DNA from 3 places in the Geodermatophilus sp. SYSU D00663 genome. Region 1 is predicted to be linked to each of the others. Evidence: riboswitches for the same ligand, from Rfam matches in the RefSeq annotation. Region 1 holds a riboswitch; each other region holds the start of a gene.
What was found. Region 1 has a riboswitch for cyclic di-AMP ahead of ACI79Z_RS15800 (C40 family peptidase). Riboswitches for the same ligand answer to the same signal wherever they lie in the genome.

Region 1 (9,321 bases):
AAGTACATGGCGAACAGCCCGGCGAAGAACATCAGCTCGCTGGAGAGCCAGATGATCGTGCCGACGCTGACCATGTTCGGTCGGGTCAGGGAGTGCACCCGCGAGGTGTCGAAGGTGCTGCTCGCCACGGGGGCCGTTGTCACGCCGCCCATCATGGCATCGGCCGCCGACGTGCACAGACCGTGGGTGGCACGGCGTGGCCGCGCCGTGACCGGCCCGAGACCGTCCCCCGGACGGGGGTCCGCGTCGACCCGGACGGGAGCCGCGCGGGCACTAGGCTGCCGGGCGTGAGCGACGCGCCGGCCACCGTCCTGGTCTACAGCTCCCGGCCCGAGGTCCGCGAGGCCGTCCGGACCGCCGTCGGCCGCCGGCCGGCGCCCGACGTCGGGCCGCTGACCTGGATCGAGTGCGCCACCGGCGAGGACGTGGTCGACACCGTCGACGGCGGCGGCGTGGACCTGTGCATCCTCGACGGCGAGGCGCAGCCGACCGGCGGCCTGGCACTGGCCCGGCAGCTGACCGTCGAGGTCGCCGACCGGCCGGCCCTGTGCGTGCTGATCGCCCGCCAGCCCGACCGCTGGCTGGCCCACTGGTCGCAGGCCGACGCCACGCTCGCGTTCCCGGTCGACCCGCTGGTCGCCCCCGAGGTCGTCGCCGGCCTGCTGCGCGCGCACGCGGGCCGCCGTCCCGTCTCGCGGTGAGCGCGGGCACCACCGCCGGGCCGACGTGGCCCGGCCTGCTGACGCGCCTGCTGGCCGGCCAGGACCTCACCGCCGCGGACACGGCCTGGGCGATGCGCGAGGTGATGTCCGGCGAGGCGACGCCGGCGCAGGTGGCCGGCTTCGCGGTCGCCCTGCGCGCGAAGGGCGAGGCGCCGGAGGAGGTCGCGGGGCTCGCCGCGACGATGCTGGAGCGCGCGACGCCGGTCGAGGTGCCGGTCCCGACCGTCGACGTCGTCGGCACCGGCGGCGACGGCGCGCACACGGTGAACATCTCGACGATGGCCGCCGTCGTCACCGCGGCCGCGGGGGTGCCGGTGGCCAAGCACGGCAACCGCGCCGCGTCGTCGTCCTCGGGGGCCGCCGACGTGCTGGAGGCGCTGGGCGTCGTCATCGACCTGCCGGCCCCGGCCGTCGCCCGCTGCGTGCAGGAGGCCGGCATCGGGTTCTTCTTCGCGCCGGTGTTCCACCCCAGCTTCCGGCACACCGCGGCGCCGCGGCGGGAGCTGGGCATCGGGACCGTCTTCAACTTCCTCGGGCCGCTGACCAACCCGGCGCGGCCGGTGGCCGCCGCGATCGGCTGCGCCGACCCGCGGATGGCGCCGGTCCTCGCCGAGGTGGTCGCCGGCCGCGGCGCCCGTGCGCTGGTCTTCCGCGGCGACGACGGGCTGGACGAGCTGACCACCGCGACGACGTCGAGCGTGTGGGTGGCCCGCGACGGCGCGGTGGTGCCCGGGCGCGTGGACCCGGCCGCCCTGGGCATCGCCCCGGCGGGGCCGGACGCGCTGCGCGGCGGTGACCCGGCGCACAACGCGGCGGTCTTCCGGCGGGTGCTCGACGGCGAGCGGGGACCGGTGCGCGACGCCGTCCTGCTCAACGCCGCCGCGGCGCTGGCCGCCTTCGACGAGCGCGGCGGCGAGCTCGGGGACCTGCTCGGCGCGGGGATCGAGCGGGCCGCCGCCGCGGTCGACGACGGCCGGGCCGCCGCGCTGCTGGACCGGTGGGTGGCCGTCAGCCGCGAGGCCGCCGGCCGCTGAGGCCGGTCACTCGCCCTCGAGTCACTGGTTCTCGAGGCCCAGGGAGAACGCCGCCTCCAGGTCGTGCCGCGAGTAGGCGCGGAAGGCGATGTGCGTCTCGGTCTCCAGCACGCCGGGCACCTTGTTGACGCGCCCGGCGATCACCTCGGCCACCTGGTCGAACTCGCGGACCCGCACGATCGCGATCAGGTCGACCTCCCCGGCGGTCGAGTAGACCTCGCTCACGCCGTCGAGGTCGGCGATCGCCGCCGCCACCTCGGGGATCGCGTCGGTGGCCGCGTCGATCATCACGATGGCGGTGATCACGCCCCGGATGCTAGTTGAAGGACCCTCCTGCCCCCCACGCCTCGCTCCGCTCGGCGCGGGCCCCTGCGGGAGGGCCGTTCCAGGACGTCACCGGGCCGCCGGGCGCCGGACCCGCGGCGGCCGGACCCTCGGGGGAGACGCGCTCGGGGCGGGTGCGGGTGCCCAGCTGCCGGCCGTCGTGGAAGGGGTCGCGCAGTGCCCGGCCGGCCTCCACCCGGGCGAGGAACCCGCTGAGCCCGCCGGTGCCCGGGGCGGCGCAGGCGAGCGTGCCGGTGACCTCGACCAGCCGGGTGCCGGGCTTCTCCATCCACCGCATGACCAGCTCGGTCTCGTCGACGGTGGCGGCCAGCCCGCCGTCGTCGGGGGTGGTCTCGGCGGTGGCGCGCAGGACGGCGAGGGTGTCGCGGACCGACGTCCCGCGCGGCGCGCACCCGGCCGCGACCAGCCGGCCCCGCCGGACGACCGACAGCGCCCACCCGCCGGCGCCGTCGGGCCGGGCGATGACCACCTCCGGGACGGCGGCCAGCGACTCCAGCCGCTGCCGCCGGCGCACCGCACGCACGAGGACCGCGACCCGGTCGCGCAGCACCCCGGCGTCCTCGAACCGCTGGGCGGCCGACAGCCGGTCGACCCGGTCCAGCAGCGGCGCGACCAGGGCGCTCGGGTCGCCGGCCACCGCCGCGCGCAGCACCGCGGCGACCGCGGCGTACTCCTCGACCGACTGGTGGCCCCCGCACGGGCCGCCGCAGCGCCCCATGCCGAACAGCGCGCAGGTGCTCGTGCGCACCCGCGGGGACAGCCGGGCGGTGCACTGCCGCAGCGGGAGCGCCTCGTGGATGGCGGCGGTGGCCATCTCCGCGGCCCGCCGGTCGGCGAACGGGCCGAGGAAGAGCCCCGCGTCGGGGCGGACCCGCCGCACGGTCGACAGCCGGGGGAAGGGCTCCTCGGTGAGCCGCAGCCACAGCGCGCGCTCGGGGAAGCGGGAGCGGCGGTTGTAGCGCGGCTTGTGCTGGGCGATCAGCCGCAGCTCCCGGACGGCGGCCTCGAGGTCGTGCGCGCACGGGACGGCCTCGACGCGCTGGGCCAGCGCCACCATCTCGGTCATCCGGCTGCGCTGTTCCCCGGAGGAGAAGTAGCTGCGGACGCGGGTGCGCAGGTCGTTCGACGTCCCGACGTACAGCGGCTCCTCGCGCGGCCCGCGGAAGACGTAGACGCCCGGGCCGGACGGGACGCCGTCGGCCAGGTGGCGCTTCCCCCTGCGGACGGGGTCGACCTGGCGGGTGAGCCCGTGCAGCTCCTCCAGCGACGTCACCCCGAGCGGGCCGAGTCGTTCGAACAGGCCGTGGAGGACGTCGACGGTCGCCCGGGCGTCGTCGAGGGCCCGGTGGCAGGGCGAGGTGGAGGCGGAGAAGTAGGGCGCCAGGGTGGCGAGCTTGCAGTTGGGCACCTCGTCGCGGGAGAGCAGCCGCCGCGCGAGGACCGCGGTGTCGACCGAGGCGGCCGCGGGCCACGGCGTGCCGGTCTGCTCGCAGGCCGCCTTCAGGAACCCCAGGTCGAAGGGGGCGTTGTGCGCCACGAGGACGGCGCCGCGGGCGAACTCCAGGAAGGCCGGCAGCACGGCGTCGATCCGCGGGGCGGTGGCGACCATCGCCGTGGTGATCCCGGTGAGCACGCTGATGTAGGGCGGGACCTCGCAGCCGGGGTCGACCAGCGTCTGGAACTCCCCGAGCACCTCGCCGCCGCGCACCTTGACCGCCCCGATCTCGGTGATCGCGCTGTCCTTCGGCGACCCGCCGGTGGTCTCCAGGTCGACGACGACGAAGGTGACGCCGGCCAGTGGCGTGCCGAGGTCGTCGATGCTCGCCTGGACGTAGGGGGTGCGGGGGAGCGGCCGCGCGCCGTGGGCGGGTGCCTGCTCGTGGCGCGGCACCGAGGAGCCCGTGCCGCTGGCGGGGAAGAGCACGGCGGGACGGTAGGCCGGGGGTCGGACAGTCCCGGGGACGCGCGCCCGGGGGAGACCTCGCCCGACCGGGGGACCGGCGGGGCGCGTCGCGCTTGCGGCAGCGGCTCCACGGAGATGACGATCCCCGGGCGGACCGGCGGGGTCCGGAACTGCAGAGGTGGTCCGATGCGCGCGCGTTCCCTGGGGCGCACCCGGCGGGGCGTGGTGTCCGTGCTGGTCACGACGGTGGTGGCCGTCCTGCTCGCCGCCCCGGCGGCCGCCGCGCCCAGCGACCAGCCCGGCGGGACCAGCGGGGTCCTCGACAGCGAGGCGCTGGACCGGCTGCAGCGGCGCGCCGCCGAGGTCCAGGCCGACCTGCAGCAGCGGCAGACGGAGGTGGCCGCCGCCCGGCAGCAGCTGGCCGACGCGCAGGCCGACGTCGACGCCGCCCGCGCCACGGTCGACGCCGCCGAGGGCGAGCTGGCGCAGCACCGGTCGGTGGTGGCGCGGTACGCGTCGGCGGTCTACCGCGACGGCGGCGCGCTGACCCCGCTGACCGTGCTGCTCACCGGCGGCGACCCGGCCGACGTCGTCGCGGCGCTGGGCTACCTGGAGGCCGTCGACGCGCACACCACCGAGGTGGTCGGTGCCGCCGAGCAGCAGCGGCGGACCGCGGTCGACCGGCAGACCTCCGCCGACGCCGTCCTCGCCGAGGCGCGGCAGCGGGCCGACCGGCTGGCCGCGGAGGTGGCCGAGCTGGAGGCCTCCGCCGACGCGGTCACCGCGGAGCTCGACGTCGCTCTCGGCGACGTCGACCGGCAGCTGTCGGACCTGCAGCGCCAGCAGGTCGACGTCAACACCCAGACGGCGGCCAACTGGCGGGCCTACCTCGGCCAGCTGCGCGAGGCCGGGGTGACCGCGCCGCCGGCGGCCGAGCTGCTCGACCCGGTCCGGGGCCTGCCCGCGGGGCTCACGCCGATCGGCGCGGCCGCCGGCGGCGCGCAGCGCGGCGCCGCGCAGCTGCCGCGCCGGCCGGTGTCGCTGCTCGTGCTGCCCGCCGAGACGCTGGCCGCGGTCACCGCGGCCATGGACGCCCTGGGCCGGCCCTACGCGCCGGGGACGGCCGGCCCGGACTCCTGGGACTGCGGCTCGCTGGTCTCCACCGTCTACCGCGACGCGGGCATCGACCTGCCCGCCGACCAGGCCGGCCTGTTCGCGGTCACCACGCCCGTCGACCCGGCCGACGTCCTGCCCGGCGACCTGGTCTTCCTCGGGACCCCTGAGGCGGGCCTGGGGCACGTCGGCATCGCGCTGGACGCGCAGACCGTGCTCGCCGCCGACGCGCGGGCCGGCGCCGTCGTCGTCCGCCGGCTGCCGGCCGACCAGGTGGTCCACGTCGGGCGGCCGAGCCTCGGCCCGCGGCCGGAGGTGCCCGCCCCCGGTCCGGTCGGCGGAGCCCTGCGGGTCGAGTGCGGCAACACCGTCTACCCGCCGAGCTTCGACGGCGCCCGGGCCTGGGGCGGCTACCCCAACGGCCTCATCCCGCCGAGCGCGCTGTGCCCGATCGGGGTGGGCGGCCACTCGCTGCGCTGCGACGCCGCGGCGGCCTGGCGGGCGATGAGCGCGGCGTTCGCGTCGGCGTTCGGGCAGCCGATCTGCATCACCGACTCCTACCGCACCTACGCCGGCCAGGTCCGCCTGTACGGGGAGAAGCCGGCGCTGGCCGCGGTCCCGGGCACCAGCAACCACGGCTGGGGGCTGGCGGTCGACCTGTGCGGCGGCATCGACGGCTTCGGCACGCCGCAGTACGCGTGGATGGTCGCCAACGCCGGCCGGTTCGGGTGGCTGCACCCGACCTGGGCCGACCCGGGCAACGGCCGCGAGGAGCCCTGGCACTGGGAGTACGCGGGCGGCTGAGCCGGGACTGTCGGTGGCCGTCCCTAGCGTGCTGGTCGACCGACAGGGAGACCCGTCCCGACCGCGGCCCGGCACCGGGCGGCGCGGCCGGGGCACCGGAGGGACACGGCCATGCTCATCGACTGCGACTCGTGCACCGCGCGCGGCGCCGGCTGCGCCGACTGCGTCGTCACCGCCCTGCTGGGCGCCCCGCCCGCGGAGCGGGACACCGGCCCCGTGCTGCTGCCGGTGCCCCCCGTCCCGGCGGCCCGGACGGCGGACGGCGCACTGCCGCGCCCGGGCGTGGTCGTGGAGCTCGACGACGTCGAGCGGCGGGCCGTGCGGGCGCTGGCCGAGGGCGGCCTGGTGCCGCCCCTGCGGCACCGGCCGTCGCGGGACGGGCGCCGGCGCACGGGCTGACCGGCGCGGACACCCGATCAGGTACGCACCGGAGTGGCGCGGCTGCTGACCGTGTGTGTCCTCACAGTTCCCGCACCCCCCGTTTGTCACAACTGCATCACGTCCGTACTGTGGCGCCGTCCGGCCGGGTGGTCGTCACCCGACGCAGGGTGACCTCGGCCGACACCGCCGAGTCACCGGACGCCCTCCCGGAGGTGCGCGAGGTGAGCCGGGGACCCACCGCAGCACTGGGGTGAGTTCTCGCGCGCGCCGGTCCCGACCGGGGCGCGGAGATAGGGCACGTCTTCCCAGCCCGAACCCGTCAGCTAACTCGGTAGGCGGTTGCTGAGGAAGAAACGGAGAGCCGCCGCCCGTGGCGACCCCCCGCCCTGCCCTGGGGCATGCACGCGAGAAGTCCACACCCACCACCCGGATCGCCGGCCCGCACCGCCCGTCGCAGGCCCGCCGCCTCGGCCGGGTCACCCTGGTCGGCACCACCGCCGCGCTGACCCTCACCCTGCTGTCCGGCACCGCGGCCGCCGACCCCGAGCGGGCCGGCACCCCGGAGCAGGCCGCCCAGCTCGCCGCCGAGGCCGGTCACCGGCTCGAGGTCGTCACCGAGCAGGTCAACGAGGCCCGCGAGGTCCTCGCCCAGCAGCAGGCCGCCGCCGACGAGGCCGACCGGGCCGCCGCCGAGGCGCAGGACCGGCTGCAGGACCTCGACGGCCGGATCCGCGAGGTGGCCCGCAGCGCCTACACCGCCGGCAACGGCGACGGCTTCGCCGGGCTCGACCTGCTGATGACCAGCGACTCGGCCGAGGACTTCGTCGCCTCGCTGGCCACCCTCGGCCAGATCGCCGACCACACCACCTCGGTCCTCGACCAGGTGAACGAGGCGGCCGCCGCCGCCCGGCAGGCGCAGGCCGACGCCGAGGCCGCCGAGACCGAGGCGCAGCGCACCCTCGACGACCTGAGCGCCCAGGAGGCGCAGCTCCAGGGCGACATCGCGGAATACCAGGCGCAGTTCGCCGCGCTCACCGAGGCGCAGCGGCAGGCGGCGCTCGCCGCGCAGGAGGCCGGCCTGGCCGCCGGCGCGCAGGCCGGGCCCGGCGCCGACGGCGGCGCGGGTGGGGAGAGCGCGCCGGCCACCGCGGGCACGCGGGCCGCGGCCCCCGCTCCGGCCCCGGCGCCGTCGGCGGGCAGCGGCGGCAGCGGTGCCGCGCAGACCGCGGTGCAGACGGCGCTGGCCCAGGTGGGCGACCCCTACGTGTGGGGCGCCGGCGGGCCGAACGCCTTCGACTGCTCGGGCCTGACCCAGTACGCCTACGCCGCGGCCGGCATCAGCCTCCCGCACTCCAGCAGCATGCAGTCGCGCATGGGCACCGCCGTCTCGCGGGCGGACCTGCAGCCGGGTGACCTGATCTTCTACTACAGCCCGGTCAGCCACGTCTCGATGTACATCGGCAACGGCCAGATGGTGCACGCCTCCACGTCGGGGCAGCCGGTGAAGGTCGTGTCGGTCGACTCGATGGGCGGCATCACCGCCATGCGCCGCATCGCCTGACGGAGGACCTCCCCGCCCCCACCGCTCGCGAGCTCCCGGCGGGCCCCTGCAGGGAGGCCGTTCCAGCACGTCGCGAGGCCGAGGGCCGGTGACCCGGACGGGTCGCCGGCCCTCGGCGTCCGCCGGGGGAGCGCACGGTGCGGCACCGGCGCGCGCCTAGGATCGGCCGGGTGGGCAGGGCGGGCGGGACGAGCACCCGCCCCGGCCCCGAGGCCACCCGGCCAGACCGCACCGGCTCCCGCCGGGCCGCGCTGCTGGTCGCGCTCGTGCTCGGCGCGGCGCTCGTCCTCGTCATCGCGCTCCGGACGCCCTGGACGCCGCTGCCCACCCCGCCCGGCGGCGCCTCCCCGGTCACCGACGACGCCGGGCTGCCCGCCGAGGTCGTCCGCCGCGCCGAGGCCCTCGCCGCCGACATCCGTCCCGCGTCGCTGACCAACCTGGTGCTCGGGCTCGCGGTCTCGGCGCTGCTCGGCCTCACCCGCCTGGGCAGCCGCCTGGTCACCGCGGTCGGCCGGGCGGGAGGCCGCCGCTGGCCGCTCACCGTGCTGCTCGGCACGGTCACGCTGGTCGTCGTCGGCCGGCTGGCGACGCTGCCGATCTCCGCCTACGGCGAGGTCGTGCGGCACCGCTACGGGCTGTCCACGCGCTCCTGGCCGCTGTGGCTGCGCGACGTCGCGGTCTCCACCGCCATCGACGCCGGGCTCACCGCCCTGGGCCTGCTGGTGCTCGTCGCGCTGGCCCGCCGCGCCCCCCGCGCCTGGTGGGCGTGGGCGGCCGGCGGCGCGGCCGCGCTGGTCGTCGTCGGCTCCTTCCTCTACCCGGTGGTCATCGAGCCCGCGTTCAACAGCTTCACGCCGCTGCCGGCCGGCGAGCTGCGCACCGACCTGCTCCGGCTGGCCGAGGAGAGCGGCTCCCCGGTCGAGGACGTCCTGGTCGCCGACGCGTCCCGGCGGACGACGTCGCTCAACGCCTACGTGTCCGGGTTCGGCTCGACCCGCCGGGTGGTGCTCTACGACACCCTGCTGGCCGACGTCCCCCCGGACGAGATCGAGTCGATCGTCGCCCACGAGCTCGGGCACGTGGCCACCGACGACGTCCTGACCGGCACGCTCATCGGGGCGCTCGGCGCGGCCGCCGCCGTCGCCCTGCTCGGCTGGCTCCTGACCTGGGCGCCGCTGCTGCGCCGCGCCGGCGCGGACTCGGCGGGCGACCCGCGCGTGGTGCCGCTGGTGCTGCTCCTCGTCGCGGTGGGGTCCCTCGTGTCGACGCCGGTGCAGAACCTCGTCTCCCGGCACGTCGAGGCCCGGGCGGACCTGGCCGCGCTCGACCTCACCCGGGACGCCGCCGCCTTCATCGAGATGCAGCGCCGGCTGGCCGAGACCAACGTCTCCGACCCGAGCCCGCCGGCGCCGTGGCAGTGGTTCTTCGGCTCCCACCCGACGGCGGCCGAGCGGGTCG
Region 2 (9,321 bases), on a different contig from region 1:
GCACGAGCAGATCTCGCGGGCGATCCCGCTGTCGGCCGGCCGCTACAACCGCAGGCTCCGCGACACGGCCGCGCCGCGGGTCGAGGAGCTCCGCGCACTCCCGGGCGCGGACCAGGCCGACGGCGTCGTGCGCGACTGGCCGCTGCAGCTGGGCTCGCTCGGCTCGGGCAACCACTTCATCGAGGTGTCCCTCGACGAGGCCGACCGGGTGTGGCTGTTCCTGCACTCGGGCTCGCGAGGCGTCGGCAACAAGCTGGCGTCGAAGCACATCCGGGTGGCGCAGGAGCGCACCCGGGCCCGCGGCGTCGTCGTCCCCGACCGCGACCTCGCCTACCTGGAGGAGGGCGAGCCGGAGTTCGACGCGTACATCGAGGCACTGCGCTGGGCGCAGCGGTTCGCCGCGCTCAACCGCGAGGAGATGATGGACCGCGTCGCCGACCAGGTGTCCCGGTTCATGAGTGGACAGGGCCTGACCGAGGAGGTCCGGCGCGAGCAGGTGGTCCAGTGCCACCACAACTACACCGAGCGGGAGACCCACTACGGCCGCCAGGTGTGGCTGTCCCGCAAGGGCGCGATCGCGGCGCGCCGGGGCCAGTGGGGGCTCATCCCGGGGTCGATGGGCGCGGCGTCCTACGTCGTCGTCGGCAAGGGCGACGCCGCGTCGCTGACCTCGGCGCCGCACGGTGCCGGGCGGGCGTTCTCCCGGTCGGCCGCGCGCAAGCGGTTCAGCCGGGCCGACCTCGACCGGCGGATGACCGGCATCGCCTGGGGCCGCTCGGACGCCTTCCTCGACGAGCACCCCGAGGCGTACAAGAGCATCGACGTCGTCATGGCCGACGCCGCCGACCTGGTCGAGGTCCGGCACACGCTGCGCCAGGTGGTGAACGTCAAGGGCGACTGAGGTCCCGCGCCCGCTCGTGCTCTGCCCCCGGTCGGGGGCAGAGCACGAGCACGCCGGCCGAGGAGCCTGCCGACTTTCGGTGCCACCTGGGCTCCAGCAGAGTGACGGCGTGACGACGTCGATCGAGGCCGCCGCGCTGCAGGAGGTGGCACCGGGCGTCTTCGCCTACGTGCAGCCCGACGGCAGCTGGATGATCAACAACACCGGCGTCGTCACCGGCGACGACGGCACGGGGCTGATGGTGGACACCACCTCGACCGAGGCCCGCAACCGCGCGCTGCTGGCCGCCGTCGCGTCGGTGGCGCCGGGCCGGCTGCGGGCGCTGGTGAACACCCACCACCACGGCGACCACACCTTCGGCAACTGGCTGGTCCCCGCCGACACCCCGGTCGTCGGGCACGTGCACGCGAGGGAGGACCAGCTCGCCGCCGGGCTGCTGGCCGCGCAGGTGCTCACCGGCCCGGACTACGGGCACCTGGAGGTGCGCCCGCCCGACCTCACGTTCACCGGCGCGCTGACCCTGCACCTCGGCGAGCGGGCGGTGGAGCTGCACGCGGTGGGGCCTGCGCACACCCGCGGCGACGTCGTCGTGTGGCTGCCGGCGCAGCGGGTGGCCTTCGCCGGCGACGTCGCCTTCGCCGGCGGCCAGCCGTTCCTCGCCGAGGGCAGCGTCGCCGGCTACCCGCGGGCGGTCGAGGCGCTGCGCGCGCTGCAGCCCGACGTGCTGGTGCCCGGGCACGGCCCGGTGTGCCGCGGCGACGAGGTCCCCCGGCTGCTCGACGACCTCGCCGGCTACGCCGCCTTCGTCGACGCGACCGCGCGCGAGGGGCACGCGGCCGGGTGGTCGCCGCTGGAGACCGCCCGCCGGCACGCGGACAACCCCTACGCCGGGTGGCAGGAGTCCGAGCGGCTGGTGGGCAACCTGCACCGCGCCTACGCCGAGCTCGACGGCCGGCCGCCGGGCGAGCGGCTGCCGCTGACCGGGATCTGGCCGGACATGGTGGCGTTCCACGGCGGCCCCATCGGCTGCCGGGCGTGAGGGAGGAGAGCTGATGCGCTGGGTCACCTACGTCTCGCCGTCCGACGGCGCGGAGCGGGCCGGGCTGCTGCGCGACGGGCAGGTGCACGGGTTCGACGCCGCGCTGGTCGACCTGCTGCCCGACCTCGCCGCGGCGGCGGAGCGCACCCCGGCCGAGGTGGTGCCGGAGGACGGGCTGGTGCTGCGCGCGCCGGTGCCGCGGCCACCGTCGGTCCGCGACTTCCTGTCCTTCGAGCAGCACGCGCGCAACGCCGCCGCCGCGTTCGGCCGGGAGGTCTCGCCGGTCTGGTTCCAGCAGCCGGTCTTCTACTTCACCAACCCCGCGGCGGTGCGCGGGACCGGCGAGCCGGTGCCCGTCTCCCCCGGCTCGGCGGCGTTCGACTACGAGGTGGAGGTCGCCGCGGTCGTCGGCCGGGGCGGGTCGGACCTCACGCCGGAGCAGGCCGAGGCCGCGATCACCGGCTACACGGTGTTCGTCGACTGGAGCGCCCGCGACGTGCAGGGCGTGGAGTCCCAGGTCGGCCTCGGCCCGGCCAAGGGCAAGGACGGCGCGACGACGCTCGGCCCGGTCCTGGTCACGCCCGACGAGCTCGAGCCGTACCGCTCCGGCGCCGGCTACGCGCTGCGCATGGCGGCCGCGGTCGACGGCGTCGAGCAGGGCGGCGGCAGCTGGGCTGACATCCACTGGTCGTTCGGGCAGATGCTCGCCTACGCCTCGCGCGGCACCGAGCTGCGGCCCGGTGACGTCGTCGGCAGCGGCACGGTCGGCACCGGGTGCCTGCTGGAGCTGCGGTCGCTGCACGGCGAGGACCAGCACCCGTGGCTGCGGCCGGGCGTGGAGGTCGCGGTGACGGTCGAGCGGATCGGCACGGTGACCGCACGCATCGTCGCCGGCCCCGACCCGGTGCCGCTGGGTCCCCCCGCGACGGCCGCGCGGGCCTAGGGCGGAGCGTGCCCGTGCTCCGCCCCACGGTGGAGCCGGAGCGCGGGCGCGCGCCGGTCAGTCCTCCGCCTGGCCCATCCCGGTGCCCTCGGCGGCGCCGGGGAAGCCGGGGCGGTCCCCGCTGCCCATGGGTCCCTGGGCAGCGCGGGGTCCCTGCTCGGGAGCGTCGTCGGCGACGCCGTTCTCGTCGGGGTGCTCACCGGGCAGCACGTGGTCGTCGGTGCGGCCGTCCGAGCCGCCGTTCGGCGGACCCTGGGTCATCGCGGACCTCCTCAGCCGTGCTCCGACCGGACGGCTGGGCTCACCCCGGTCGGGGCACGGGGTACCCGGCCCGCCGCCCCGGACACGGCTCGGGCGGTCGGCGTCCGCCCCGCGACGGGTGGTCAGGGGCAGCTCTCCTCGAGCTTCACGACGCCGAGGTCGATCGTCCCCTCCGCCGCGCCGGTGACCCGCTGGCCGGCCGGGACGTTCTGCGTGCAGACCCTCCAGTTGGCGTCGAGCACCTGGTTGCGGGTGCCGAGCAGGTCGTGGGACAGGCTGAGGAAGACGCCGTTGGCCTGGATCAGGTCCTGGGCGTCCTGCAGGGTCATCCCGACCACCGACGGCATGGCGAAGTCGACCACCGGCGCGGCCGGCGTGGTCGGGGCCGGGGTGCTCGGGGCGGCGCTGGTGCTCGGCACGACGGCCGGCGGCGGTGCGCTGGAGACGGGCGGGACGGCCGGCTGGGGGCTGGAGGTCGCCGTCACGGTCTCGGTGACCGTCGTGGTGCTCGCGGCGGCGGTCGCCGTCTCGTCGTCGCCACCGCCGAGCGCGGCGCCGACGGTTGCGACGACGAGGACCAGCGCGAGGACGGCGAACCAGGGACGCAGGTAGACCGGCGTCTCCTTCTTCTCCGGAGGCGGGGGCAGGAAGCCGGGCAGGGGGCCCTGCGGCGGCTGCCAGGGCTGGCCGGGCGGCGGTTGGGTCATGGGGACACCCCGTCGTGCTGGAGGGACCCGCGGCGGGTGCAGTCGCACCGCCGTCGCGGGAGGAACCGCGGGAGCGTGCCACGGCTGGACGGTGCTCCCCGGGACGTCTGGCACGGCGTCGTAGCGGGACGGTCACGAAGTGCCCCGGTCGCCTCGCCGGTCCCCCCGGACACGCCGCGGCCCCCGTCCCGGGTGGGGGACGGGGGCCGCGGTCGCGCTCGCAGGTCAGTAGCCGCGACCGGCCTGACCCTTGCCGCCCTTCGCGTTCTTGGCCTGGAAGTCGCGGATGAACTGCTTGATCTTGGCCTGGTTCTGCGGCTTCCGGAGCTCCTGGACGACCTTGGCGGCGACGCCCGAGGCGATCAGGTTCCTCATCATGCCCATGGGGGGACTCCCTCCTCTCGACTGCTGGTTCCGGTGCCCCGTCAACGGGCGGCGCAACCGTCGCGATCCCCGTGGCTTCCCCGCTCCCGTCGTGGTGGGCCGCTGACGCGCTGTGCGGACGCACCGCTGCGCCCTTTCTCGTCCGCCCCGGCGTGTCGGCGCCTGCGTGTCGGAGGTCGAGCGGCGGAGGGAACGGCTCCTGCGCTGGTGGGACGGGCGATTCGGATCCGCGGCCCGCGTCAAGTCCGCGGCTCGCGTCCGGGCGTGGCGCGGATGCGATCCGGTTGAACGCTGCAACACCCCTCCCTACCGTCGTCGCGGTCCGGCCGGCCCTCAGTCACCTCCCGTGTGACACCCGCCGGACACGCCGAACCAGGCGGCCGGCAGCCGGCCGGCGCCCGGACCGGGGACCCACGTGAGCACTGGGGTGAAGCGCGCTCCGTCGCGCCGGGCGACTCCTCCGCCCGAACCCGTCAGCTAACCCGGTAGGCGGTCGCGGAGAACAGGAGAACCGTCGTCGATGACGACTGCACGCACGTCCACCGCCCGTCGTTCGTTCCGCGGCATCGCCGTCGCGGCCATCGCCGGAGCCGGCATCGCCCTCTCACCTCTCCCGGCGTCGGCCGCCGCGGGCGACGGGGGTACCGCGACGGTCGCCGCCGCACCCGCGGCCGCTCCCAACGGCGCGGCCCAGACCGCCGTCGACACCGCCCTGGCCCAGGTCGGTGACCCGTACGTGTACGGCGCCACCGGCCCGAACTCGTTCGACTGCTCGGGCCTGACCAGCTACAGCTACCAGGCGGCGGGCGTCTCGATCCCGCGCACCTCGAAGGCCCAGTCGACGTTCGGCACCCCGGTGGCGAAGGCCGACCTGCAGCCGGGCGACCTGGTGTTCTTCTACAGCCCCGTGTCGCACGTGGGCATGTACATCGGCAACGGCCAGATGGTCCACGCCTCGACCGCCGGCAAGCCGGTGGCCGTCGTGAGCCTGGACTCGATGCCGGAGTACGTGGGCGCGCGCCGCGTCGCCTGACGCGCGGAACGGTGTCCCCGGCCGGCTCACCCGGCCGGGGGCACCGACCCGTCCTCGGGTGGTGTCCGCCGGCGATCCCGCCTGGCCGCGGCCGGCCGGCCCCGGGCCGGTGGTGGCGGTGGGCAAGCTCGTCGCCGACCAGCTGCTCGAGCTGTCCGCGCCGCTGGTGGCCGGCGGCCAGCAGCGGGTCGAGCGGACGACGACGGCCGGCGGCGCCCCCGCCAACGTCACCGCCGGCGTGGCCCGCCTGGGTGCGCCGGCGCGGTTCGCGGGCTGGGCCGGCGCCGACCCGCTGGCCGACGGGCTGCTGGCCGGTCTCGCTCGGAGGGGCGTCGAGCTCGCGGTGGTCCGCCGCGGGCGCGCGCCGCTGTCGACGGTGCTCGTGCACCCCGACGGCGAGCGCACGGTGCTGACCGACCGCGGCGAGGGCGGCCTGGAGCCGGCCGACGTCCGGCCGGAGTGGTTCGCCGGCGCCGCCGTCGTCCACCTCGACGGCTACGACCTGCTGCGCTTCCCCGATGCGGTGCGGGCCGCGGCCGGCACGGCGCACGACCTCGGCGTGCCGGTGAGCGCGGACGTCGCCGCGGCCGCCCGGATCGAGCGACACGGTGCCGATGGCTACGTGGAGCTGATCGCCGGGCTGCGTCCGGACGTGCTCTGCTGCAACGCCGCGGAGGCCACGGCCCTGGGCCTGGACGGCGCCCTGCCCGCCTGGGCGCCGCCGCTGGTGCTGGTGCACGCCGGCGCCCGGCCGACCCGGGTCGTCACAGCGGCGGGCACGGTGGAGGTCCCGGTGGAGCCGCTGCCGGCGGGCGGACCGCGCGACACGACAGGCTGCGGGGACGCGTTCGCGGCCGGGCTGCTGACCGGCTGGCGCGCGGGCGTGCCCGTGCTGGACGCCGTCCGGACCGGCCACGCGGCGGCCGCCGTGGTGGCGGGTGTCGTCGGCGGTCAGCCGCCACTGTCAGGCACCTGACCTGGGGATTCGTGCTGCGAAAGAGCCGGGGAGCGGTGACGTCCTCGACGACGTCGCCGCGCTGGTCGCCGAGCGCAACCGGATCGACGCCCGGCTGGCCCGCGCGGTCCGGGCCGCGGAGCTGTCCCAGGCGCCGGAGCGGGACGGCCTGACGTCGATGGCGTCGTGGCTGCGCGGGCACTGCCGGCTCTCCGGTGCCGCCGCCGCGCGGCTGGTGCGCACCGGGCGGGCGCTGGAGCACCTCCCGGCGCTGGCCGAGGCACACGACGCCGGACTGGCGACGTCGGAGCAGATGGCGAAGGCGGCCGAGGCGGTGACTCCCGAGCGGCTGGCCTCCGCCGTCGAGCAGGGCGTGGACCTGGCGGTGATCGACGCGGCGTTCACCGGCGTGGCGATCGAGCAGCCGCACGCCGACCTCGTCGCGGTGGTGCAGCACTACTGCAACGCCCTCGACCCGGACGGCCCGGAGCCCGACCCCACCGAGGGGCGGTCGTTGACGCTGGCCCGGCACGCCGACGGCTCCCTCACCATCCGCGGGCACCTGGACGCCGTGGGCGGGGAGAGGCTGCAGACGGCACTGGAGGCGCACGTGCAGGCCGACCGCCCCGCCGGCGATGAGCGCAGCCGCGCCCAGCGCCTCGGCGACGCGCTGGTGCAGGTCGCCGACAACGCCCTGGCCGCCGGGTCCCTGCCGACGCTGCGGGGGCACAGGCCGCAGGTCGCCGTCGTCGTGGACCTGGCGGACCTGGTCGATCCGGCCGGGCGGCCGAACGCCGGGCGGATGGGCTTCGGCGCCACCATCTCCGCCGCGAGAGCCCGCTGGCTGGCCTGCGACGGCGCGGTGTCCCGCGTGGTGTTCGGCCCCGACGGCGCACCGCTGGACCTGGGCCGGGAGCGGCGGCTGATGAGCCGCCACATCCGCAAGGCGGCCGAGCTGCGCGACGGCGGGTGCGTGTTCACCGGCTGCGGGGCGCCGACGTGGTGGTGCGACGTGCACCACCTGGTCCACTGGATCGACGGCGGCGACACCAGCCTCGACAACGCAGCGCTGCTGTGCGAGCGCCACCACACCAAGGTCCACCACGGCTTCCGGGTGGAACGACAACCGGACGGCCGATGGCGCACCTACCGACCGGACGGCACTGCGATCACCACCCCGGCGCCACTGCTCTCTCCTGCCGCCTGACTCAGGGCAGGTAGCGGCGGCGGAAGAGCGCTGCCCAGTCCTCGAACTCCGGCACCGCCGCCGCGGCGTCCGCGAGGTCGCCGTGTCCGCGGAAGAGCACGTGCGTCGGCAGGGCACCGCGGTCGGCATCGAGCCGGCGCACCACCTCGCGGGCGCCCTCGTCGTCGTCCCGAGCGAGGACCAGGGTCACCGCCGCGTCCCACTCCGGACCACTCGCGGAACCGCCGCGGCGCACGCTCTCGGTGAGCAGCACGTTCCGCAGCAGCTGCCGGGTCGGGTACTCGCCGAGGCAGTCGAAGGCGCCGTCGGCCATGCCGAACCGCTCGCAGTGCCGGCGGTAGTTGGCGTCCTTCTCCCGGCGCCGCCCGTCCTTCTCCGGACCGGGGTCCCGGCTGAAGCCGTCCACGTACTTGGTCTCGACGGCGACGAGCAGGCTCCGGCCGTCGGCCAGCCGGGCCGACAGCACGGCGTCGAAGGCAGACCCGTCCCCCAGGTGCTCGCGCGGGGCCGGCGCCCACTCGCACTCGATGCCGTCGATGACGCGGTCGCCGACGTCCACCCGCTCGAGTCCCGTCACCGGCAGGTCCAGGAGACGGCCGATCACGATCGCGGCTGCCTCACGGTGGGCGCGCAGGTGCCCGAAGACGCTGAACGCCAGCGGCATCGAGCTGAGCATGTTGGTGAACAGCCGCGAGCGCTCGAGCTGACCGCCCTCGTCGCGCACGACCTCGGCGCGTGCGCGCGCGTACCGCGCTGCCTCGGGTGAGAGGAAGTTGCGGTCGCCGTGCTCCTCGCGGAGGTGGTTCCCGAGCGGCCGGCCCTTCCACGTGCCGGCCGGCAGGCCGAGCACCTGCTCGCGGAAGTCCGACTGCCGCCGGCGCTCCCGCCGGGTGACCGGGCCGTCCGACCGGACGACGGAGATGACGCTGTCGGTCACGACGTCAGATCCGCGCCAGGAGTTCGGCCTTCTTGGCCTCGAAGTCCGCGATGGTGATGACGCCCGCGTCCCGCAGCTCGGCCAGCTGGCGCAACTGCTCGACGACCGCGGGGAAGCCGCCGTCACCGGCAGGGCCCGGCTGCGGAGCCGGGGCGGGCGCCTGCTTGACGAACGGGTCCGCCGGAGCCGCCTGCGCCGGCGGCACCAGCAGCGCACTGACCGCGGCGCGGACCTGGTCCACGAAGGGGCCGCCGTCCGCCTTCGGCACGGACGTGTAGGTGACCTTGCGGCCGCCGTCCTGCACGGTCAGCTTCCCCGTCAGGACACCGGCGTCCCACAGGATCGAGCCGAGGCGCAGCAGGGGGTACTCGTCGATGCTCGAGCCACCCCACCCGTCGCGGACGAAGAGGACGCGGCGGTCCGTGAGCGCGAGCAGACCCTGGCTGGTCCCGAGGACGGCGGGAGCGAGGGCTTCGACGCGCTCACCCGGCCACAGGTGGGCGGCGAGCCCGCGGATCTCCTTCTTCCTGCCCATCGTCGACGACATGCGCGCCGCCGCGGCGGCGATGTCGGGACGCAACTGCTCGGCCATGGTGCTCCTGTCCGCTCCGGCCCGCGTGGGCGCGGACTCCGGACGACGGTAAGGACGGATCCCCGGGCGCCGTGGGACCCGGTGGCGCGGTCCGGCACGTCTCCCCCGGCCGTCCCAGTCACCTCACGAGGAACCGCTGAGGGCGATCGGCCCCGCGTCGGTTCAGTACCGGACGCCGAGGTGGCGCTCCGCGCAGGTCGAGCAGAGCCCGGTGTTGTCGTGCACGTGCTCGCGGGCGTTGACCTGGCGGCACACCGGGCACCAGCGGAAGGTCCGCCGCCGCCTGCGGGCGACCTCCTCCGCCGCCTCGGCCAGCTCCGCGCGCTCGTACAGCACCTCGTCCGAGGAGAACCGGCGGTCGG
Region 3 (9,321 bases), on a different contig from region 1:
CTCCACCGTGGTCAGCAGGAAGCCGCTCGGCAGCTTCTCCTCGAGACCCACGTCAGCTCCCCTCCGTCAGTCCCACTCGAGGCCGCCGCGGCGCCAGACGTAGGCGTAGGCGAGGAAGACGGTGGCGATGAAGACCACCATCTCGACCAGGCCGAAGACACCCAGCGCGTCGTTGGCGACGGCCCACGGGTAGAGGAAGACGATCTCGATGTCGAAGACGATGAAGAGCATCGCCGTCAGGTAGTACTTCACCGGGAAGCGGCCGCCGTGCAGCGGCTGGTCGACCGGCTCGATGCCGCACTCGTACGCCTCGAGCTTCGCCCGGTTGTAGCGGCGCGGACCGACGAACGGCGCGACCGTCACCGAGAACAGCGCGAAGGCCGCGGCGAGCGCGAACAGCCCCACGATCGGGACGTAGGACGACAGCACCGGCGCCTCCCTCGGCGGCTCGTGGGCTTGTGAAGAAATTCACAAACTCGCGCCACGAGCCTATGCCGCCGGGGGCGGCAAGTGAAGCGCAGGGGGTGAGTGAGTTCACATCCCCGGGTCACGGTCCGGTCACGGACCGCTTCCGGCGCTCCTCAGACGGACGGCGCTAGGCGGGTGAGGACGGCGACCACGCGGTCGAAGCGGTCGCCGTCGCGGCCGTCGGAGAGGTTGCCCATCAGCCGCAGCGCGGCGTTCACCATCGCCGGCCGCTCGAGCCCGTGCGCGGTGGCGAAGCGGACCAGGCCGGGCCGGTCGAGCAGGGCCAGGAAGGCCATCCCGAGCCGGTGGTGGCGGCCGTAGGCCTCGCGCAGCCGCTCGGGGTAGCGGCGCAGCACCGCCTCGCGGGCCGGCCCCTCCGGTGTCGCGAGCGCCGCGGCCGCCGTCTCCCCGGCCATGCGGCCGGTCTCCAGCGCGTAGCTGATGCCCTCGCCGTTGAACGGGTTGACCACGCCGGCGGTGTCGCCGGCCAACAGGAGGCCGCGGGTGTAGGCCGGCCCGCGGTTGAGCGCCATCGGCAGGCCGGCGCCGCGCAGCGGGGTGACCGCGTGCTCCTCGCCCAGTTGCCACTCCGGCGGCAGGGTGGCCAGCCAGCGGCGCAGCACGGTGCGGGCGTCGGTCTCGCCGCCGCGGCGGATGTCGAGCAGGCCGAAGCCGACGTTGGCGGTGCCGTCGCCCATGCCGAAGGACCAGCCGTAGCCGGGCATCGAGTCGGCGGTGGGGCCCTCGGCGGAGAGGTCGAAGGAGATGTCGAGGTAGGGGTCCTCGCCGCGCGGCGTCTCGACGTACCGGCGGACGGCGACGCCGAGCGGGCGGTCCTCGCGGCGGGTCAGGCCGATCGCCTTGGCCAGCCGGCCGGACAGGCCCTCCGCGGAGACGACCAGCGGCGCCCGCCAGGTCACCGCCTCCCTGTCCGGGCCGGCCTGCGCGTGCACGCCCACGACCCGGCCGGCGTCGTCCAGCAGCGGGCCGGTGACGGTGACCTCCTGCTCGAGCCGGGCGCCGGCGGCCACCGCGTGCTCGGCGAGCATCGGGTCGAGGTCCTTCCGCGGCCGGATGAGCCCGTAGCCGGGCCAGGAGGACAGCTGCGGCCAGTCGACCTCGACGACCCGGCCGCCGCCGAAGACCCGCAGGCCCCGGTGCCGCACCCAGCCGGCCTCCGGGGAGACGTCGATCCCCATCTCGTCGAGCGCCTTCACCGCGCGCGGGGTCAGGCCGTCGCCGCAGACCTTCTCCCGCGGGAAGCGCGCCTTCTCCAGCACGACGACGTCGAGCCCGGCGGTGGCCAGCGTCCAGGCCGCGGCCGACCCGGCCGGCCCCGCACCGACCACCACGACGTCGGCGCTGCCCCCGGCGGTCGGACTCGTCACGCGCGGCCCCCTCGGTGCTCGGTCTGCGGTCGTCCCGAGCCTAGGCGGGCCCCCCGCCGGAGCCGCCGGCGAGCGCGGCGCGCACCTCGTCGTCGGACGTCTCGCCGAAGTCGTCGTAGTAGCGGCCCACCGCGCCGAACGGGTGCGGGGTGACCGGGCAGACGACCTCGTCGGCCAGCACGGACAGGTCGGCGCACACGTCGGGCGCCCCGACGGGCACCGCGACGACGACCGCGGCGGGGCCGGCCGCGCGGACCGCGGCGAGGGCGGCGCGCATGGTGGAGCCGGTGGCCAGCCCGTCGTCGACGAGGACGGCGGTGCGGCCGGCGAGCGCGGGCGGCGGCCGGTCGCCGCGGTAGGCGAGCTGGCGCCGGCGCAGCTCGGCGAGCTCGGAGCGGCGCACCTCGTCCGCGGCGGCCGGTCCGACGGGGTTGCGGGCGAGGACGGACTCGCTGCGGACGCTCTCGACGGTCTCCCCCACCGCGGCCAGCGCGCCCATGGCCAGCTCCGGCCGCTCGGGCAGGCCGAGCTTGCGGACGGCGACCACGTCGAGCTCCGCGCCGAGCGCCGCCGCGACCTCGGCCGCGACCAGGACGCCGCCGCGGGGCAGGCCGAGGACGAGCGCGTCGGGGCCGAGCGGCACGGCGGGGGGACGGGCGGGGTCGGTCAGGCGCGCGGCGAGCTGCCGGCCGGCGTCGCGCCGGTCGCGGTACGGGCGGCCGTCCACCGCGCGGCCCGGGTCAGACGGGCTGGGGTCCCGACGGCGGCGGGGCGCTCGGGTCGGTGGGGCTCGGCTGCGGCAGCGGGGCCGGCGACGGCGGGGAGATCGGGTCGACCGGGGACGGCGACGGACCGGGCGGCTCGGGCATCGGTGTCGGTGTCGTCATGCGGCGACGCTATCCCCGTGGGCGTGCCGCGGGAGCCCTCGCCGGCGGCCCGTCAGGGGCGGACGGCGCGGTGCAGCGCGACGACGCCGCCGGTGAGGTTGCGCCAGGCGACGTCGGTCCACCCGGCGGCCTGGATGCGGGCGGCGAGCGCCGGCTGGTCGGGCCAGGCGCGGATCGACTCGGCCAGGTAGACGTAGGCGTCGGGGTTGCTGCTCACCGCGCGGGCGATCCGCGGCAGCGCCCGCATGAGGTACTCGGTGTAGACGGTGCGGAACGGCTTCCAGGTGGGGCTGGAGAACTCGCAGACGACGAGCCGCCCGCCCGGCCGGACGACCCGGGCGAACTCGCGCAGCGCGGCGTCGGGGTCGGCCACGTTGCGCAGGCCGAAGGAGACGACCAGCCCGTCGACGCTCGCGTCGGCGAACGGCAGCGCCATCGCGTCGCCGGCCACCTTGGGCACCGGCCGTCCCGCGCCGGCCAGCAGCATCCCCTGGGAGAAGTCGCAGGCGACGGCGCGCACGCCCCCGGCGGCGAGCTCCACCGTGGAGACGGCGGTGCCGGCGGCGACGTCGAGGACGAGGTCCCCCGGCCGGGCGCCCAGCGCCTCGCGGGTGGCCCGCCGCCAGGCGGCGTCGCGACCGCCGGAGAGCACGGTGTTGGTGAGGTCGTAGCGGCGGGCGACACCGTCGAACATGGCCGCGACCTCGTGCGGCTGCTTGTCCAGCCCGGCCCTCGACCCGGCGGTGTGTGCGCTGTCTCGCCGGTCTGCCACGGCGGACGACGCTACCGGCTGCCTACGCTGGGGGACGTGACGGCAGCGGCGGTGACCACCCCGGACGCCGCCGCGCCCGCCGTGACCACGGTCGCGCTGCCCGACTCCCCCGGCCTGCTGGCGCTGCTGCCGCGCGGGGGCGCGCTGTCCTGGGTGCGCCGCGGCGAGGGCCTGGTCGGCTGGGGCGAGGCGGACCGCCTCGAGGTCTCCGGTCCCGGCGCGCTGGCCGAGGCCGCCGCCTGGTGGGCCGACCGCAGCGCCGCCCTCGCCGTCGACGACGAGGTGGGCGTGCCCGGCTCCGGGCCGGTCGTGTTCGCGAGCGTCGCGTTCGACCCCGCGCGGGAGACGTCGGTGTTCGTCGTCCCCGAGGTCGTCGTCGGCCGCCGCGACGGCGTCGCCTGGGTGACCACGACCGGCGACGCCGACCCGGGCGACGTGCTGGCGGCGGCCCGCGAGCCGCTGACCCCCGCGCCGGGGCGGCTGCGCTACGCCGACGGCGCGCTCGACCCCGCCTCGTGGTGCGGCGCGGTGTCCGCCGCGATCGGCCGCATCGGCGCCGGTGACCTCGCCAAGGTGGTGCTCGCGCGCGACCTGCTGGTCACCGCCGACGTGCCGCTGGACCCCCGCCGCCTGCTCGACCGGCTGGCCACCCGCTTCCCCGACTGCTGGACCTTCGCCGTCGACGGGCTGCTCGGCGCCACCCCCGAGCTGCTGCTGCGCCGCACCGGCCGGCAGCTGTCGGCGCGGGTGCTGGCCGGCACCGCCCCGCGCGGCGCGGGCGCCGAGGACGAGCGGCTCGCGGCCGGCCTGCTGGCCAGCGCCAAGGACCGCGCCGAGCACGCCCTCGCCGTCGACTCGCTCGTGCGGGCGCTCGACCCGTTCTGCACCGCGCTGTCGGTGCCGGAGCAGCCCTCGCTGCTCACGCTGCCCAACGTGCGGCACCTGGCCACCGACGTCGTCGGCACCCAGCGCCGCTCGGGCGCCCGCGGCCGCGCCGGGCTGCTGGAGCTGGTCGACGCCGTGCACCCCACCGCCGCCGTCTGCGGCACCCCGCCCGAGGCCGCCGCCGGGGTCATCGCCGAGCTGGAGGGCATGGACCGCGGCCGCTACGCCGGGCCGGTGGGCTGGCTCGACGCCCGAGGGGACGGCGAGTTCGGGCTGGCCCTCCGCTGCGCGCAGCTGGTCGACGACGACCCGTGCTCGGCCCGGCTGTTCGCCGGCTGCGGCATCGTCGCCGGCTCCGACCCGGCGGCCGAGCTCGCCGAGACCCAGTCGAAGTTCGCCGCCTTCCAGGCCGCGCTCGAGGGCTGAGCCGGCCCGCTCCCGGCCGGCCGCCGTCCTGCCCCGGGAACGACGAGGGCCCCGGCCGCGGCGCGCGGTCGGGGCCCTCGTCGGGTGAGGCGGAGGTCAGCCCACGTAGTTCACGTGCACGTGGTCCATGTGGTTGGCGGTCGCGCCGCCGCGGTCCTCCATCGCCTTCCAGGCGCCGTCGGGCGAGGTCAGGATGCGCTGCTGCCAGATGACGTACTCGACGCCGAGCTCGTCCCAGTGGTCGACGTGGTACTGGGCGATCGCGTCGCCGAGGGCGGCGTCGGACATGACCATGTAGTCCAGCGCCTTGCCGGAGGGGTGGCCGTCCGGGTCGACCGCGCTGGCCCGCGTGCCGCCGAGGGTGATGTCCGCGGCGCCCGGGACGTTGCTGACGACGGCGTTCGCCGCCGCCTGCACGGCCTCGTGGATCGCGCCGGCGGTGTTCGTGATCTCGGCGACGACCGAGGCCTGCGCGACCTGCGGGGCGGCCTCGGCGATCGGCGGGGTGGCGGCGGGCGCCGCCTCGCCGGCGGCGGCGACCGGGGCCGGGGCGGCCTCGGCGGCGGGAGCCGGAGCGGCCTCGGCCGGGGCGGCGGTCGAGCCGCTGAGCGCCAGCACCTGACCGGGATAGATCCGGTTCGGGTTGCCGCCGATGACGTCGACGTTGCGCTCGTAGAGCTCCCGCCAGCTCTGGCCGTGGGCGGCGGCGATCTTCGCCACCGTGTCCCGCCAGCGGACGGTGTACTCCTCGGTGGTGACCTCGGCCTGCTCGGCCGGGGCGGCCTGCTCGGCGGCCGGCTGCTCGGCCGGAGCGGCCGGGGCCTCGGCGGCCGGGGCGGCCTGCTCGGCGGGAGCGGCCGGCGCCTCGGCGGCGGCCGCGGTGGTGCCGTCGGTCAGGTACTTGCCGCAGGTCGGCCAGGCGCCGACGCCCTGGCCGGCCAGGACGGCCTCGGCGATCTGGACCTGCTCGGCCGGGGTGGCGAGGTCGGCGCGCGGGGCGAGGTCGGTGCCCCCGAAGGCGGCCCAGGTGGACTGGCTGAACTGCAGCCCGCCGTAGTAGCCGTTGCCGGTGTTGATGCTCCAGTTGCCGCTGGACTCGCACTGGGCGACGCCGGTCCAGTCGTGGGTGGTGGAGGCGGAGGCCGGCGAGCTCAGGACGCCCAGACCGACGGCGGCGGCGCCGGCGGCGACAGGGGCCTTGGCGATGACCTTCTTGGTGCGGACGTAGCGGGGTGCGCGGTGCTTGGGCATGGTGATGATCTCCCGATCACCGCCGGCGAGGTGAGCTGTCGGGTTCGGGCGATCGGTGCCCGGCCGCGGTCCGCGGCTTCACCCCGAGGCGCGCTCCGACAGGCCCCCGTAGGCCGTCGCGCGCCGGAAGAGTGGGTCCCCCACCCCTGCCCTGGGAGTTGACGTGGGCGACCGGTGGGCAGGGTTTGGCGGACCGGCGCCGCGCTCTGTGTTCGCTGAGCGCAGCCAAAACGTTACGTGTCGTCATGTCGACTGTCGTCGTGACGGCGGTCACACGGCGGTTCGGCCGGGGCGTGTGGGGTACGGCGTGACGTCGGCGTGACCACCGCGCGGGTAACGGAACCCGCTGCTCGCCGCGCACGATCGGGCCCTGCCGGGGTCGTGCCGTCCCCGCCGCGTCCGCGCCGGGTCCCGTGACGAAGGCCACCGGGAACGGGTGGCGGACCGGCCCGTCACGAGGGCCTGGGACGAGCTCCCGGGCCGTGCCCGGGCCCCGTCCGGCGCTCCTCGGACCGGTCAGGCCAGCGCGCGGCCCGCGGCCTCCCGCAGGGCGACGGCGAGGTCGGCCTCCGCGCGCTGGTCGGTGCGGGCGACGACCACCCGCGGCCCGCCGCGCGCCAGCGCGGCGGCGAGCTCCTCCGGCGTGGTCACCGCCACCGCCTCCCACCCCAGGGACGCCGCGACGGCGACCAGGTCCCGCCCGTGCGGCGTGCCGAACACCCGCCGGTAGTCGTGGGCGTACGCCGGCCGCCCGGGCTCCAGCTGGGCGAAGATCCCGCCCCCGTCGTTGTCGGGCACCACCACGGTGAGGTCCGGGCGCGGCTCGCCCTCGCCGGTGAGCAGCCCCTGCAGGTCGTGCAGGAACGTCAGGTCGCCCATGAGCGCCACCGCCGGCCCGCCGTGGACCAGCGCGGCGCCGACGGCGGTGGACACCGTGCCGTCGATGCCGGCGACGCCGCGGTTGGCGAGCACGGCGACGTCGCCGCGCGGGACGGCGAGCCGGTCGACGTCGCGCACCGGCGTGGAGGAGCCGAGCACCAGCAGCGCCCCCGGCGGCAGCGCGGCGACGACGTCGCGGGCCAGCCGGGCGGCGGTCAGCCCGCGCGCGGCGTCCAGGGCGGCGTCGACGGCGGCGCCCACCCGGTCCGCGGCCGCGCGCCAGGCGGCGGCCCAGCCGGGGTCGCAGGGCGGCCCGGCCGGCGGGGCGGCGCGGGTGACCAGCGCGGCGGAGCGGCCGGCGTCGGGCCAGCGCGGCCCGGCGACCACGGTCTCCACGCGCACCCGCGGGTCGGCCAGCAGCGCGGACACCGGCCGGGACAGCGTCGGCCGGCCGACGACGACCACCCGGTCGGGCCGGTGCGCGTCCAGCCAGCCGGGCACGCCGAGCAGCAGCGCCCCGCCGCGCACGGCGCCGTCGGTCCACGCCCCGCCGCTCGGCTCGGCGACCACCGGCCAGCCGGCCGCGGCGGCGCCGGCCGCCCACGCCCGGCCGGCGGCGTCGGGCCCGTCCCCGGCGACGACGAGCGTGCGCGGGCCGTCGGCGATCGGTGCGGCCGCGGCGGGCGCGGACGCGCCGGCGGTCCACGGCGCGCCACCGTCCCGGCCGGCCCACGGGCCCGACAGCGGGCCGGGCTCCTCCTCGGGCAGCAGCGGGTCGCGGAAGGGCAGGTCCAGCTGCACCGGCCCGGGGTCGCCGGACAGGACGCCGGTGGCCGCGAGCAGTGCCCGGGACACCACCGAGCGCCAGTAGCGGTTCTGCGCGGCCTCGCGGCCGGCCTCGGGCACGCCGACGTCGGCCGCCCAGCGCACCGCGCCGCCGTAGAGACCCGGCTGCTCGATCGTCTGGTTGGCGCCGGTGCCGCGCAGCTCCGGCGGCCGGTCGGCGGTGAGCGCCAGCAGCGGCACCCCGCTGACGTCGGCCTCGAGGACGGCGGCGTGCAGGTGCGCGGTCGCCGTCCCGGAGGTGGTGAGCACCGGCACCGGCCGGCCGGACGCGCGGGCGAGGCCCAGGGCGAGGAAGGACGCCGTGCGCTCGTCGATGCGCACGTGCAGCCGCAGGACGCCGGCCCGCTCGGCGGCGGCCAGCGCCAGGGCGACCGGCGCCGAGCGGGAGCCGGGCGCGACGACGGCGTCGCGGACGCCGCCGCGGACCAGCTCGTCGACCAGCACGCGGGCCAGCGCGGTGGAGGGGTTCACGCGGCCAGCACCGCGCCCAGCCGCTCCGTCCAGCGGGCGGTGACGTCGCCCGGCGCGGTCACGGCGTCCAGCCGGCCGGGGTCGGGCCGGGTCATCGGCAGTGCGCCGTCCACCGGCAGCAGCGGGGCGTCGGTGACGTCGCCGTCCAGGAGGGCGACCGTGGCCAGGCCGCAGGCGAAGGGCAGCTCGGGCAGCGCGGCGGCCAGCGCGACCCCCGCGGCGATGCCCACCGAGGACTCCAGCGCGGAGGAGACCACGCACGGCAGCCCGTGCGCCTCGGCCACGCGCAGCGCGGCCCGCACGCCGCCGAGCGGCTGCACCTTGAGGACGACGACGTCGCCGGCCTCCCGCAGGTCGACGCCCAGCGGGTCGTCGGCGCGGCGCACGCCCTCGTCGACGGCGACCCGGACGTCGACCCGGCGGCGCAGCGCGGCGAGCTCGGCCAGCGTCGCGCAGGGCTGCTCGACGTACTCCAGGCCCACCCGGTCCAGCTCCCGGATGCGGGCGACGGCGGTGTCGACGTCCCAGGCGGCGTTGGCGTCGACCCGCAGCGCACCGGACGGGCCGAGCGCGTCGCGGACGGCCTCCACGCGGGCGAGGTCGTCGCCGGCGGTCTGGCCCGGCTCGGCCACCTTCACCTTCGCCGTCCGGCAGCCCGACGCGGTCACGATCGCGTGCGCCCGCTCGGGGCCCACCGCGGGGACGGTCGCGTTGACCGGCACCGCGTCGCGCACCGGCGCGGGCCAGCCCTGCAGCGCGGCCTCGGCGGCGGCCGACCACCAGCGGCGGCTCTCCCGCACGCCGTAGTCCCAGAACGGGGAGAACTCGCCCCAGCCGGCCGGGCCGTGCACGAGCACGCCGTCGCGGACGTCGATGCCGCGGAAGCGGGTGCGCATCGGCACCGACCACACCGCCAGCCGGTCGATCCCCTCGGGGAGGCCGGCGGGGGTGATCACGCCCGCAAGCCTATGTCGCGCGCGACGTACCCTCGGGACCCGTGATCCGGCAGCTGACCGTCCTCCCCGCGCCGGACTCCCCCGACGCCGTC

Region 2: another riboswitch for cyclic di-AMP. It lies ahead of ACI79Z_RS04760 (C40 family peptidase); the one in region 1 lies ahead of ACI79Z_RS15800 (C40 family peptidase).
Region 3: another riboswitch for cyclic di-AMP. It lies ahead of ACI79Z_RS01135 (transglycosylase family protein); the one in region 1 lies ahead of ACI79Z_RS15800 (C40 family peptidase).

Annotation. Positions count from the first base shown of each region.
Region 1 covers NZ_JBJGZT010000020.1:4,491-13,811, forward strand. The annotation lists gene ctaE (aa3-type cytochrome oxidase subunit III) at 1-143, opposite strand, end outside; gene ACI79Z_RS15770 (hypothetical protein) at 288-701, shown strand; gene trpD (anthranilate phosphoribosyltransferase) at 698-1,756, shown strand; gene ACI79Z_RS15780 (Lrp/AsnC family transcriptional regulator) at 1,778-2,062, opposite strand; gene ACI79Z_RS15785 (DEDD exonuclease domain-containing protein) at 2,073-4,025, opposite strand; gene ACI79Z_RS15790 (D-alanyl-D-alanine carboxypeptidase family protein) at 4,191-5,921, shown strand; gene ACI79Z_RS15795 (hypothetical protein) at 6,033-6,320, shown strand; cyclic di-AMP (ydaO/yuaA leader) riboswitch at 6,477-6,656, shown strand; gene ACI79Z_RS15800 (C40 family peptidase) at 6,673-7,863, shown strand; gene ACI79Z_RS15805 (M48 family metalloprotease) at 8,034-9,321, shown strand, end outside.
Region 2 covers NZ_JBJGZT010000004.1:98,491-107,811, forward strand. The annotation lists gene ACI79Z_RS04730 (RtcB family protein) at 1-901, shown strand, start outside; gene ACI79Z_RS04735 (MBL fold metallo-hydrolase) at 1,011-1,940, shown strand; gene ACI79Z_RS04740 (fumarylacetoacetate hydrolase family protein) at 1,954-2,883, shown strand; gene ACI79Z_RS04745 (hypothetical protein) at 2,941-3,144, opposite strand; gene ACI79Z_RS04750 (PASTA domain-containing protein) at 3,267-3,851, opposite strand; gene ACI79Z_RS04755 (hypothetical protein) at 4,077-4,235, opposite strand; cyclic di-AMP (ydaO/yuaA leader) riboswitch at 4,638-4,722, shown strand; gene ACI79Z_RS04760 (C40 family peptidase) at 4,756-5,268, shown strand; gene ACI79Z_RS04765 (carbohydrate kinase family protein) at 5,330-6,244, shown strand; gene ACI79Z_RS04770 (DUF222 domain-containing protein) at 6,207-7,430, shown strand; gene ACI79Z_RS04775 (PGN_0703 family putative restriction endonuclease) at 7,432-8,367, opposite strand; gene ACI79Z_RS04780 (SHOCT domain-containing protein) at 8,372-8,959, opposite strand; gene ACI79Z_RS04785 (hypothetical protein) at 9,122-9,321, opposite strand, start outside.
Region 3 covers NZ_JBJGZT010000001.1:220,698-230,018, forward strand. The annotation lists gene ACI79Z_RS01105 (NuoB/complex I 20 kDa subunit family protein) at 1-51, opposite strand, end outside; gene ACI79Z_RS01110 (NADH-quinone oxidoreductase subunit A) at 67-429, opposite strand; gene ACI79Z_RS01115 (geranylgeranyl reductase family protein) at 582-1,856, opposite strand; gene ACI79Z_RS01120 (phosphoribosyltransferase) at 1,897-2,583, opposite strand; gene ACI79Z_RS01125 (demethylmenaquinone methyltransferase) at 2,796-3,515, opposite strand; gene ACI79Z_RS01130 (isochorismate synthase) at 3,552-4,826, shown strand; gene ACI79Z_RS01135 (transglycosylase family protein) at 4,923-6,077, opposite strand; cyclic di-AMP (ydaO/yuaA leader) riboswitch at 6,082-6,251, opposite strand; gene menD (2-succinyl-5-enolpyruvyl-6-hydroxy-3-cyclohexene-1-carboxylic-acid synthase) at 6,594-8,273, opposite strand; gene ACI79Z_RS01145 (o-succinylbenzoate synthase) at 8,270-9,229, opposite strand; gene menE (o-succinylbenzoate--CoA ligase) at 9,271-9,321, shown strand, end outside.